One region of the Streptomyces sp. CA-249302 genome, then DNA from elsewhere that is predicted to be linked to it. Evidence: riboswitches for the same ligand, from Rfam matches in the RefSeq annotation. Region 1 holds a riboswitch; the other holds the start of a gene.
The links. Region 1 has a riboswitch for cobalamin ahead of ACQEWB_RS11250 (cobalamin biosynthesis protein). Riboswitches for the same ligand answer to the same signal wherever they lie in the genome.
Positions count from the first base shown of each region.

Region 2: it holds a riboswitch for cobalamin, as region 1 does, so the genes downstream of both, ACQEWB_RS02495 (CbtB domain-containing protein) here and ACQEWB_RS11250 (cobalamin biosynthesis protein) in region 1, are expected to answer to the same signal.

Region 1 covers NZ_JBNJMG010000001.1:2,490,915-2,496,753, forward strand. The annotation lists gene ACQEWB_RS11225 (alpha/beta hydrolase) at 1-352, opposite strand, end outside; gene ACQEWB_RS11230 (class II aldolase/adducin family protein) at 513-1,244, opposite strand; gene ACQEWB_RS11235 (lysozyme) at 1,441-2,190, shown strand; gene ACQEWB_RS11240 (anion permease) at 2,289-3,545, shown strand; gene ACQEWB_RS11245 (hypothetical protein) at 3,577-3,798, shown strand; cobalamin riboswitch at 3,919-4,058, shown strand; gene ACQEWB_RS11250 (cobalamin biosynthesis protein) at 4,160-5,101, shown strand; gene ACQEWB_RS11255 (cobyric acid synthase) at 5,098-5,839, shown strand, end outside.
Region 2 covers NZ_JBNJMG010000001.1:562,613-568,451, forward strand. The annotation lists gene ACQEWB_RS02475 (tetratricopeptide repeat protein) at 1-85, opposite strand, end outside; gene ACQEWB_RS02480 (oxygenase MpaB family protein) at 67-1,011, opposite strand; gene ACQEWB_RS02485 (acyl-CoA dehydrogenase family protein) at 1,021-2,199, opposite strand; gene ACQEWB_RS02490 (CbtA family protein) at 2,356-3,111, opposite strand; gene ACQEWB_RS02495 (CbtB domain-containing protein) at 3,136-3,357, opposite strand; cobalamin riboswitch at 3,393-3,522, opposite strand; gene ACQEWB_RS02500 (histidine phosphatase family protein) at 3,642-4,214, shown strand; gene ACQEWB_RS02505 (ferredoxin) at 4,218-4,589, opposite strand; partial or broken gene ACQEWB_RS02510 (DUF6479 family protein) at 4,663-4,941, shown strand; gene ppdK (pyruvate, phosphate dikinase) at 5,077-5,839, opposite strand, start outside.

The DNA.
Region 1 (5,839 bases):
GGGTGAGCCACACCTTGTCGCCGGGTTCGAGGGTGCCGGTCGTGACGCGTTCCAGGCGGCGTACGACGGTGTCGGCGGAGTGGACGGCGGTGCCGAGGACGGGGCCGACGACCGCGTGCGTGGCGTCGCCGGTGAGGCCGTAGACGCCGGGGCGCAGGGCCGCCAGGTCGCGGGTGAGGGCGATCTGGCCGGCGGCCGTGGCGTGCACGGTGAGCCGGGGCTCGGTGGGCAGGGGCCGGCCCGCGGGCGCCTTGAGTGCGGCGTCGCTGGCAAACCGGCCGACCGCCACGGAGGCTGCGCCGGCGGCCAGGGCTACGGTGACGGCGGCGGCCGTCGCTTTGACAGTGCGCACCCGTCCAGTGTCCTGGCCGACACGGCGACCGGCCAGCGGGAGGGAGGGGTCGGGTGAAGCGTTCGGGGTGCGGCGGGGTTCGGCACCGCCGGGCAGGAGCGTCGTGCCCGAGCGCCGTTGCGGCGGAAGAAAATCACCGAAGGTGTGGCGAGGCAGCGGTTCAGCGCTGCTGCCCGTACCCCCGCAGCTTCTCGCCCGCCTCGTCCACCTGCTCCCGTGACAGCAGGTGCGGGGACATGCCCGGTACCGAGGACGCCGTGAGCCACAGGTGGCACATCCACTCCAGCTGGGCCGTGCGGTCGTAGGCCTGGTCGAGGGTGGCGCCGTACGCCATCGTGCCGTGGTTCCGGAGGAGGCAGGCCGTGCGGTCGGTGAGGGCCCGGAGCATGTTCTCGGCCAACTCGTCGGAGCCGTACGTCGCATAAGGGGCGACTCGGACGGGGCCGCCGAGGGCGCCGGCCATGTAGTGGATCGCCGGGAGCTCGGGGACGAGGGTCGAGACGGCGGTCGCGTGCACGGCGTGGGTGTGGACGACCGCGCGGGCGTCGGTCGTGCGGTACACGGCGAGATGCATGGGCAGCTCGCTGGTCGGGACCAGGGTGCCGAGGAGCCGCCACCCGTCGAGGTCGACGCCGGTGATGTCGTGCGGCGTGAGCCGGTCGTACGGGACGCCCGAGGGCGTGACCAGCACGATGTCGCCGACGCGCACGGAGACGTTGCCGGAGGTGCCGACGACCAGCCCGTCGGACACGGTGCGGCGGGCGGTGGCGACGAGCGCCTCCCAGGCGTGCGCCTCCTCAGGGAGCGCACCCCTCCCCCACCCCTCGGGCACATGCTGTGCGCCCTCCCCGGCATCCCGCCCGTCCCGCTGGTCCCGCCGCTGCTCAGCCATGCCGCGATCCTGCCAGGGACGCCCGCAAGTCGCCGTCGGGCGGACGCACTTTAGGGCGGAAGGCGCGCCTCCGACAGGGTACGTTCCCTGACATATCCACCCTTCCCCATGCTTGGCCGGAGATCGGCGAGCGTTCGTGGATCTTCCAGTAATCTCCCCGTGATTTGTCGTGCACGTCGCCATTCCGGGGGGAAATATGGCCCGTGATCGCAAACCGTTCCGCCGCCGCACCCGCGTCATCGCGGTCGCCGTCGCGGCGCTGACGGCCGGGGGGAGCGTCCTCGCCGGGTTACCGGCCTCGGCGGCGAGCCTGCCGAAGGGACACGACGTCTCCTCGCACCAGAGGAACGTCGACTGGTCGAAGGCGAAGGCCAAGGGCGCCAAGTTCGTCTACATCAAGGCGACCGAGTCCACGAACTACCAGAACCCTTACTTCGGCCAGCAGTACAACGGCGCCCGCAACGCCGGCATCGTCCGCGGGGCGTACCACTTCGCGCTGCCGAACAAGTCGTCGGGCAAGGCGCAGGCGGCGTACTTCGTGCGCCACGGCGGCGCCTGGACCGCGGACGGCTGGACGCTGCCGCCCGCGCTCGACATCGAGTACAACCCGTACGACAAGAAGCACAAGTGCTACCGCCTGAGCCACTCGAGCATGGTCGACTGGATCGCCTCGTTCAGCAACGAGGTGAAGCGGCTGACCGGCCGCCGCCCGGTGATCTACACGACCGCCCACTGGTGGAACACGTGCACCGGCAGCAGCCGCGCCTTCGCCGCCAACCACGCGCTGTGGATCGCGCGGCACGACTCGGCGGACGCGGGGTCGCTGCCGGCCGGCTGGTCGTTCTGGACCTTCTGGCAGTACGACAACAGCGGCAGCCTGCCGGGTGACCAGAATCTCTTCAACGGGTCCCTGGCCCAACTGAAGCGGTTCGCGCGCGGCTACTGACCGTTCTGGACACCGCGAAGCCCACCTCAGTTCACCTTCCGTTTACCCAGGTTACGTACGTTCGTACGACCAATGACCTCGAACGATTGCCTGGGTAAATGGAAAACTTCTCGCTGATCCTCGCGATTGTGGTGATCACCGCACTCGCGTTTGATTTCACGAACGGTTTCCACGACACCGCCAACGCGATGGCCACGACCATCTCGACCGGTGCGCTCAAGCCCAAGGTCGCGGTGGCCATGTCCGCCGTCCTCAACCTTGTGGGTGCCTTCCTCTCCGTGGAGGTCGCCAACACGATCTCCAAGGGTCTCGTCGACGAGACCGGCATACGTCCCGAGGTCATCTTCGCCGCCCTGGTGGGCGCGATCCTCTGGAACCTGCTGACCTGGCTGGTGGGCCTGCCCTCCAGCTCCTCGCACGCCCTCATGGGCGGTCTGATCGGCGCCACCATCGCCTCGGCCGGCCTGGGCGCGGTGCACGGTGACGCGCTGGTCACCAAGGTCCTGATCCCGGCGATCGCGGCCCCGGTGGTGGCGGGCGTCGCCGCGATGCTCGCGACCCGGCTCTCCTACACCCTCGGCAAGAAGGCCGACGGCAAGGCCGCCGCGAAGGGCTACCGGGCGGGCCAGATCGCCTCGGCCGGCCTGGTCTCGCTGGCCCACGGCACCAACGACGCGCAGAAGACGATGGGCATCATCACCCTCGCCCTGGTCGCCGGCGGTGCCGTCGCCCCCGACTCGGACCCGCCCACCTGGGTCATCCTCTCCGCGGGCCTGGCCATCGCGCTCGGCACCTACCTCGGCGGCTGGCGCATCATCCGCACGATGGGCAAGGGCCTGACCGAGCTCCAGCCGCAGCAGGGCTTCGCCGCCCAGACCAGCGCGGCGACGGTCATCCTGGCCTCCTCGCACCTCGGCTTGTCCCTCTCCACCACGCACTCGGTCTCCGGTTCGGTGATGGGCGCGGGCCTGGGCCGCAAGGGCGGGGTGGTCCGCTGGTCCACGGCGACCCGGATGTTCGTGGCGTGGGCCCTGACGCTGCCGGCCGCCGCCCTGGTGGGCGCGCTCGCCGAGTCGGTCACCGACCTCGGCGACTGGGGCACGGCGGTCGTCGCCGTCTTCCTCGTCGCCTCCGGCGCCGCGATCTGGAAGCTCTCCCGCCGCGAGGTCGTCGACGCGTCGAACGTCAACGACGCGGACGAGCCGGCCGGCGTGGTCACCACGGCGATCGCCGCCGTGACGCCGCCGCCGGCGGGCACGGTGACCGAGGGCCTGACGGCCACGATCCCCGCGCCCGCGCCGGCCGCCCCGGCCCCCACCACGACCGAGCCGGCCACCCCGCCGGCCGCCGTCTGAGCCCCGCACCCCGGTAGAAGGAACCCTCACCATGAAGATCGACTGGGAAGCGCTCGGCTCCGTCTTCGGCGTCAGCCTCGTGGTCACCGTGGGCCTCGTGGCCCTGTTCACCCTCGGCATCATGGGCCTGTCCCGCCGCGAGCGGGCCACCGCCGAGGGCGGCTCGGCGCCCCTCGCGGTCACCGGCGCGTACGTCTGCTTCGCGGCGTGCGCGGCGGCGGTGGCGTACGGGATCTCACTGATCGTGGCCTGAGGCCACCCCACAACTCACCTGCGCACGGCGCCCCCTGACCGCATCCACGCCAGGGGGCGCAGTCATGTGCGCTGTGGGCCTCAGCACACTCCCCCACCGCAGGTCAACGGCAAGTTGACTGCCGTTCGGGGGCGTGGTGGACTGCCGGAGCCATTTACGGCGGCAAGGGAGGAAGCCGGTGCGAGTCCGGCGCGGTCCCGCCACTGTCACCGGGGTAGGTAGCCCCGGGAGCCAGGAACTCCCACCGCCGGTCTCGTCGAACCAGGGCGTGGACACCCTGAGTGAGGACATATCGCCATGCGCGGCTGCCTGTTGAGCGTCAACGCCCGAGCACTGCCCCACCCCACGGCCGGCTGAGCCGATGCGTGCCGATCGCGTCTTCGCGTACGGCGCCGCCGCCGGACTTCTCGGTGACCACCTGCTCGGCGATCCGCGCCGCGGGCATCCGGTCGCCGTCTTCGGGCGGGCCGCGGGCGCCGTGGAACGGGTGTTGTGGCGGGACCACCGCGGGTGGGGCGCGCTGCACATCGCCGTGTGTGCAGGGGGGACGGTCGGGCTCGGTGCCGTCGCGGAGCGAGTCGTACGACCGTCCCGTGCCGCTTCCGTCGCACTGACCGCCGCCGCCACCTGGGCCGTTGTCGGGGGGACCTCGCTCGCGCGGGAGGCCCGCGGGATCGGCAAGTCCCTCGATGCCGGGGACGTCGAGGGTGCCCGGGCCCGGCTGCCGCATCTCTGCGGGCGGGATCCGCAGGCGCTGGACGCCGACGGGATCGCCCGAGCCGTCGTCGAGTCCGTTGCCGAGAACACCTCCGATGCCGTCGTCGGGGCGCTGGTGTGGGGGGCCGTCGGCGGGGTGCCGGGGCTTCTCGGGTTCCGGGCCGTGAACACGCTGGACGCCATGGTCGGGCACAAGTCGGCCAAGTACCGGCGGTACGGGTGGGCTTCGGCCCGGCTCGACGACGTCGTTGGGTGGCCCGGTGCCCGGCTCACCGCCGCGCTCGCGACCGTCGCCGGGGGCGATCCGCGCGGAGCGGTACGTGCCTGGCGTACCGACGCCGGAAAGCATCCGAGCCCCAACGCCGGACCCGTGGAGGCCTCCTTCGCGGGGGCGCTCGGCGTGCGGCTCGGCGGGACGCTGTCGTACGGCGGGCGGGTCGAGCACCGGCCCGTGCTGAACACGCCGGGGCGCGCCGTCGCCGTACAGGACATCGAGCGGGCGGTACGGCTGTCCCGGCGCGTCGGTCTCCTCGCGCTCGGCGTCGGTGTCGCCGCGCGGCTGCTGGTGAAGGGACGTACGAAATGAGCGGGGGGCTGCTCGTCGCCGGTACCACCTCCGACGCCGGCAAGAGTGTGGTCACCGCCGGGATCTGCCGGTGGCTGGTGCGGCAGGGGGTCAAGGTCGCGCCCTTCAAGGCGCAGAACATGTCCCTCAATTCGTTCGTGACGCGCGAGGGTGCGGAGATCGGGCGGGCGCAGGCCATGCAGGCGCAGGCCTGCCGGGTCGAGCCGACCGCGCTGATGAATCCCGTGCTGCTGAAGCCCGGGAGCGAGCAGAGCAGTCAGGTCGTGCTCATGGGGAAGCCCGTGGGGGAGCTGAGCGCCCGCGGGTATCACGGGGGGCGGCAGCAGCAGCTGCTCGGGACCGTGCTGGAGTGCCTCGCCGAGTTGCGGGGCACTTATGACGCGGTGATCTGTGAGGGGGCGGGCAGTCCGGCCGAGATCAACCTGCGGCGGACGGACATCGTGAACATGGGGATCGCCCGGAACGCCGGGCTGCCCGTGCTCGTCGTCGGCGACATCGACCGCGGGGGCGTCTTCGCCTCCTTCTTCGGGACCGTCGCGCTGCTGTCGGACGAGGACCAGCGGCTCGTCGCGGGGTTCCTCGTCAACAAGTTCCGAGGGGATGTCTCGCTGCTGGAGCCGGGGCTCGACATGCTGCACGGGCTCACCGGGCGGCGGACGTACGGGGTGCTTCCGTTCCGGCACGGGCTGGGGATCGACGAGGAGGACGGGCTGCGGGTGTCCCTGCGGGGGACGGTCC
Region 2 (5,839 bases), 1.9 Mb from region 1:
GGGCCCGCCACACCTCGCCCATACCGCCCCGCCCGATCAGATCGAGCAGCCGGTACCGGCCCTGGATCAGCCTGCTGTCCCCCATCTCCCGCGATCGCCCCCGTAACTGTCCGACCCGCCCACCCCTGGCTCGTCCAGTATGGCGAGCTGTCGTCCGAGTTTGTACGGTGCCGGGCGCGAGCCGGGGCCGAGCCGTGACATGGCGCGGATGATGTGTTTGGGCGGGAGTTGCCAACGCACACGTGCGGGAACGCAGCGCAGCACGTTGCCCGTGGCACGCAGTTGCAGGGTGACGGTGTCGGGTTTCGGGGCCGGTCTGCCGTACAGCTCGTGGGCGTACGGCGGCAGGGCGGCGTACGCCAGCTGCGCCACGCGCCGCCACAGCACCTCGCGCGCCGGGACGAGGAGGGGGTGCGTCGGCGGGCGGAGCAGGAAGTCGTCCACTTCACGTGCCTCGGGCCCGGCGGCCAGTTCGGGCCGCACCTTCTCGAAGTAGGCGGCCATCTCCTCCTGGTTCGCGGGTACGGCGTCGGGGTCGAGGCCCACCAGGCGGGCGCTGACGCGGTGTTCACCTATGTAACGGTCGGCCTGCGCGTCCGTGAGCCTCAAACCCGAGCGCCGCCCGACCTGGAGATAGGAGTCGATCTCGGCGCAGTGCACCCACAGCAGCAGCTCGGGCTCGTCGACGCCGTACCGCTCCCCCGTGTCCGGGTCGGTCGCCCCGAGCATGCTGTGGATCTTCCGCACCCGGGCCCCCGCGCGCTCGGCGGCCTCGGTCGTCCCGTACGTCGTGGTGCCGACGAAGTCGGCGGTCCGCATCAGCCGGCCCCAGGCGTCCTTGCGGCCCCTCTTTTGACGATTAAACGCAGTGGAGTTCTGCATGACTCCGCGCACCGCGCGGGGATGCAGCGCCTGGAGGTAGAGCGCGCGGACGCCGGCGACCCACATCATGGGGTCGGCGTGCATCTGCCATGTGACCGACTTCGGTGTGAACAGCCCCGGATCACCCATACCGGCAGGCTAACGCCGTACCCGCGGCATCCCCAGACCGATCCACGAGATGATCTCCCGCTGGATCTCGTTGTTGCCGCCGCCGAAGGTGAAGATGACCGCCGAGCGGTAGCCGCGCTCCAGCTCGCCGTGCAGGACCGTGCCCGCCGAGCCCTCCTTCAGCTCGCCCGCCGCGCCGACGATCTCCATCAGCCAGGCGTAGGCGTCCCGGCGGGCTTCGGAGCCGTAGACCTTGACCGCGGAGGCGTCCTGGGGGGTGAGGGTGCCGTTCTGGACGGCGTGCACCATGCGCCAGTTCATGAGCTTCATCGCGTCGAGCCTGGTGTGGGTCTGGGCGAGGCGGCGGCGCACCCACGGGAGGTCGACGACCCGGCGGCCGTCGGCGAGCTTGGTCTCCATCGCCCAGCGCTGTACGTCCTGGAGGGCGCGGATCGCCATGGTGCCGTGGGCGGCGAGGGTGACGCGTTCATGGTTGAGCTGGTTTGTGATCAACCGCCAGCCCTGGTTCTCGGCGCCGACCCGGCGGGCGACGGGGACGCGGACGTTCTCGTAGTAGCTGGCCGTGGTGTCGTGCGAGGCGAGAGTGCGGATGACGGTGCAGGAGTAGCCGGGGTCGGTGGTGGGGACGAGGAGCATGGTGATGCCCTTGTGCGGCGGGGCTTCCGGGTCGGTGCGGGTCGCGAGCCACACCCAGTCCGCGGTGTCGCCGTTCGTCGTCCAGATCTTCTGGCCGTTGACGACGTATTCGTCGCCGTCGCGCACGGCCCGTGTCTTCAGGGACGCCAGATCCGTGCCGGCGTCGGGCTCGCTGTAGCCGATCGCGAAGTCGATCCGGCCGGCGAGGATCTTGGGCAGGAAGTACGCCTTCTGCTCGTCGGTGCCGAACTGCATGATCGTGGGCCCGACGGTGTTGAGCGCCATCAAGGGCAGCGGGACACCCGCCTGGGCGGCCTCGTCGAAGAAGATGAACTGCTCCATCGCGGTCAGGCCGCGCCCGCCGTACTCCTTCGGCCAGCCCACGCCGAGCCAGCCGTCGGTGCCGAGGCGGCGGATGGTCTCGCGGTAGAAGCGCTTCTGGGCGGCCGGGTCGCCGTGCCGGGCGTAGGCGTTGTCGGGCACCAACCCGGCGAAGTACGAGCGCAGTTCGGTGCGCAGCCGCTGCTGCTCGGGCGTGTATTCGAGGTGCACGGCGCCTCCAGGCTTCGCAGGCCGGTCCTGACGGCGCACACGGTAGAACGTGTTCCAGAAATTGGGAATGGCGTCGCGGACGGAAACGGGAGTAGGCGCAAAACGGCCAGGGCCCCCGGATCTCGACGGTTCCGGGGGCCCTGGCCGGTGAAGTGCTCAGTGGGCGACGGGTGTTGCCTGTGCCGCAGCGGTGGCGCGCGCCGGCTCGGGAGCCAGCACGCGCTCCGCCAGCAGTCCGAAGACCAGCCCGAAGGTGGTCCACAGGGTCGCCTGGACGGCCAGGGCCGCCAGCCGGAACTGCCAGAGCAGGGTGGCCGGGAAGGTCTTCGGAACCTCGTTGAAGGAGGGCAGGAACGCGTACGCGAGCCCGACCACGAGGAGGAAGAACGCCCCGGCCGCAAGGGTCGCGTTCCAGTTGCCCAGGCGCGGCGCGAGGCGCTTGCCGAGGATCACGGTGGCGACCGCGAGCAGGACGCTGAGCAGGACCATCAGGAAGTACAGCGAGGTCCGTTTGCCGATGGTGTCGGGGTCGCCGACGGACGGCGGGTTGGCCGGGTACTTCAGGAACGGCACGACGTACACGGCGATCAGGCCGGCGGCCGCCAGGAGCAGCGCGCTCGCGCGCGGCCCGAAGCGGCCGATGCGGCCCAGCGCGAAGCAGTACGCGAGGGCGGCGATGCCGCCGAACGCGATGCCGTAGACGAGGACACCGGTGGACAGGCCCGCGGTGGACTGCATCGTGCGGCTGACGGTTTCGACGCCGTGTTCGTGCGAGTGCGCCTCCTCGAAGGCGATGGCCGCGTCGACGCGCGGTTCACCGAGGAAGTAGGCGACGACGAGGGCGAGCAGGCCCGCGGCGAGTCCCGCGAGCATGCCACGCACCAGGAGGTTGCGGACGGTTGCCGAGTTCATGGGCTCGTACGTTCTCCCCGGCCGTCAGTGGCAGGGGAAGCCGAGCAGGTGGCGGGCGTCGTGCACCCACTCGTGCACGTCGGATCCGCTCATCACGGAAGTGGCGCCCTGCTCGGCGCCGACGAAGTAGAGCAGGACCAGCATCAGGATGCCGAAGAAGACCGCCCAGGGGACGATCGCGCCGATCGGCAGCTTCGCCGGTACGGCGGTGGGAGTGGTGGTCGGCTGAGCGACAGACTGCGCCATGGCAGGCCCTCCTGGGGAACTCGCGTCCCGTCTCGGTGGTGCAACAGGACGACGGGCGGGTCTGACTCGCCCGGCACGCACCCAGGGTGCGTGCCCGGCATACAGTGGCGCGACCGTGCCGGAATTCCACCGGCTTCCGCTGTGCCGTCGTCAATATCCACGAGAAGGTACCGCGAAGCGGGGGTGCGGCCAAGAGCGCATGAAACCGGCGTGAGCGCCCTTGGGGAGCCGTTTTCGCCGGTGGATCAAGGGACTTGAAGGGATGTCGAGCGCGGGATGGACGTATGACGAGCCGAGTGATCTTGATCTCACCCGCGATCACGGCGGCCCTCAGGGAGGCCCGCTTCGACGACGGCTGCCCCCTGGACGCCGCCGGGTTGCGGCAGGCCCGGGCGGCCGCCGGCACGCTCCCGGCGGCCGTACACACCGTGTCCTCCCCCACCGTGCGCTGCCGTGAGACGGCCGACGCGCTCGGCCTCGACGCCGTGGACGCACCGGAGTTGGCGGGGCTGGACGCGGGGCGCTGGCGCGGGGAGACGCTGGCGGAGGTGAGCGGGCGGGAGCCGGAGGCGCTGGCCCGCTGGCTGTCGGATCCCGGCTCCGCCCCGCACGGCGGGGAGCCGGTGGCGGCCCTGTGCGACCGGGTCGAGGGCTGGCTGGGGTCGGCCGTTCCGGGGCGGACCCTCGCCGTGGTCGAACCCGAGGTCGCACGGGCCGCGGTGGTGCGGGCGCTCGGGGCACCGGAGTCGGCCTTCTGGCGCACCGACGTCCCGCCGCTGACCGCCGTCGAACTCAGCGGCAGGTCGGGACGCTGGAACGTGCGGCTCGGCCGACCCCTCGGTGGCGAAGCCCCCTGAGCGTCAGTTCAGGGTGGCGAGGAAGTCCGTGCAGGCCTGGGCGCATTCCCGGCAGGCCTTCGCGCCGTCCTCGGCACCCGGCTGCGCGTCGAAGACATGCGCGCTCTCCAGGCACACGGTGCGGCACCACTCCACCTGCATGTGCAGGCCGGCCTCGTCCAGCCGGTTCTGCTCCGACAGCACTCGGCAGGTCGCGTCGCACACCTCCGCGGCCATGATGCCCTTGCGTCGTGCGAGTTCCTGGTGCTGTGTCCCGTCCGGATCCAGGAGGCTCGCGCGCAACGCACACGCGCGTGCGCAGTCGGTACACGCCTGGGCGCAAGCGAAGCGGTCCTCCAGGAACCGGAAGAGCTCCTGCTGGGTCGTCGTAGTCACAAGGGGCGGGTAGCCGGGGCCGACCGCGTCAAACACCGGGAACGACGGTCTGTCGCGGGAACGGCGTCCTGTCATTGATGGCAGGTGCACATGGAGGCCCACGCGTACGGGCCGCGGCGCACTCGGGAGCGGCCTGGTCGTGGCGGGGGTGGTGGTCGTCGCCCTCTTGCTCGGCGCGTTCTGGCTCGGCGCCCGGGTGCGCCGCCAGGAGCTGACCCCGCCCGGCCCGAAGGAGCGGCCGAGGCTGCCGGACGGCGGACCGGTGCGCGAGGTACGGGAGGGACGCGAGCCCGACGAGGTGCCCCGCGGCGATGACCGACTGACACCGCACGAGCTTCCGGGCCACGCCAACTCGCCCCCCCGGAGCGCCCGGGCGCCTGGAGCAACTGCGCACGGGCGCCGAGCCGACGTCGGGCGCCCCGGCACGGCGCCCTGGACCAAAGGGGCAAGCCCAAGGGCGACCGCACCTGAGCGCGGGCGGCGCCGGTCACCTGCTGTCGCTGCGCTCGGTGGCCTGCGCGAGTGCCGCTCGGCCCGCCTCCAGCCGGGCCGCCGGGATCCGGAACGGCGAGCAGGAGACGTAGTCCAGGCCGATCCGGTGGAAGAAGTGGATGGAGTCCGGGTCGCCGCCGTGCTCGCCGCACACGCCGGTCTCCAGGCGCGGGTTGACCGCGCGTCCGGCCCGGGTCGCCAGCTCCACCAGACGTCCGACGCCTTCCTGGTCGATCGAGTCGAACGGCGACACCGCGAAGACGCCCTTCTCCAGGTACAGCGGGAAGAACGAGGCCTCGGCGTCGTCCCGGGAGAGACCCCAGGTCGTCTGGGTGAGGTCGTTGGTGCCGAAGGAGAAGAAGTCCGCGGCCTCGGCGATGCGTGCGGCGGTGAGCGCGGCTCGCGGCAGCTCGATCATCGTGCCGATGGGACAGTCGAGTTCGGTGCCGGTCTCGGACGCGACCTCGGCGAGGACGCGTTCCGTCTCGGCGCGGGCCAGGCGGAGTTCCTCGACCGTGCCCACGAGCGGAATCATGATCTCGGCCTTCGGGTCGCCACCGGCGCGCAGACGGGCCGTGACCGCTTCGGCGACGGCACGTACCTGCATGGCCATCAGGCCGGGCACGGCGAGGCCCAGCCGTACTCCGCGCAGGCCGAGCATCGGGTTCTGCTCGTGCATGCGCTCGACGGCGGCGAGGAGTTCACGGTCACGCGGGTCGGGGTCGGCGGCCTCGGCCAGGCGTACGGCGAGTTCCGTA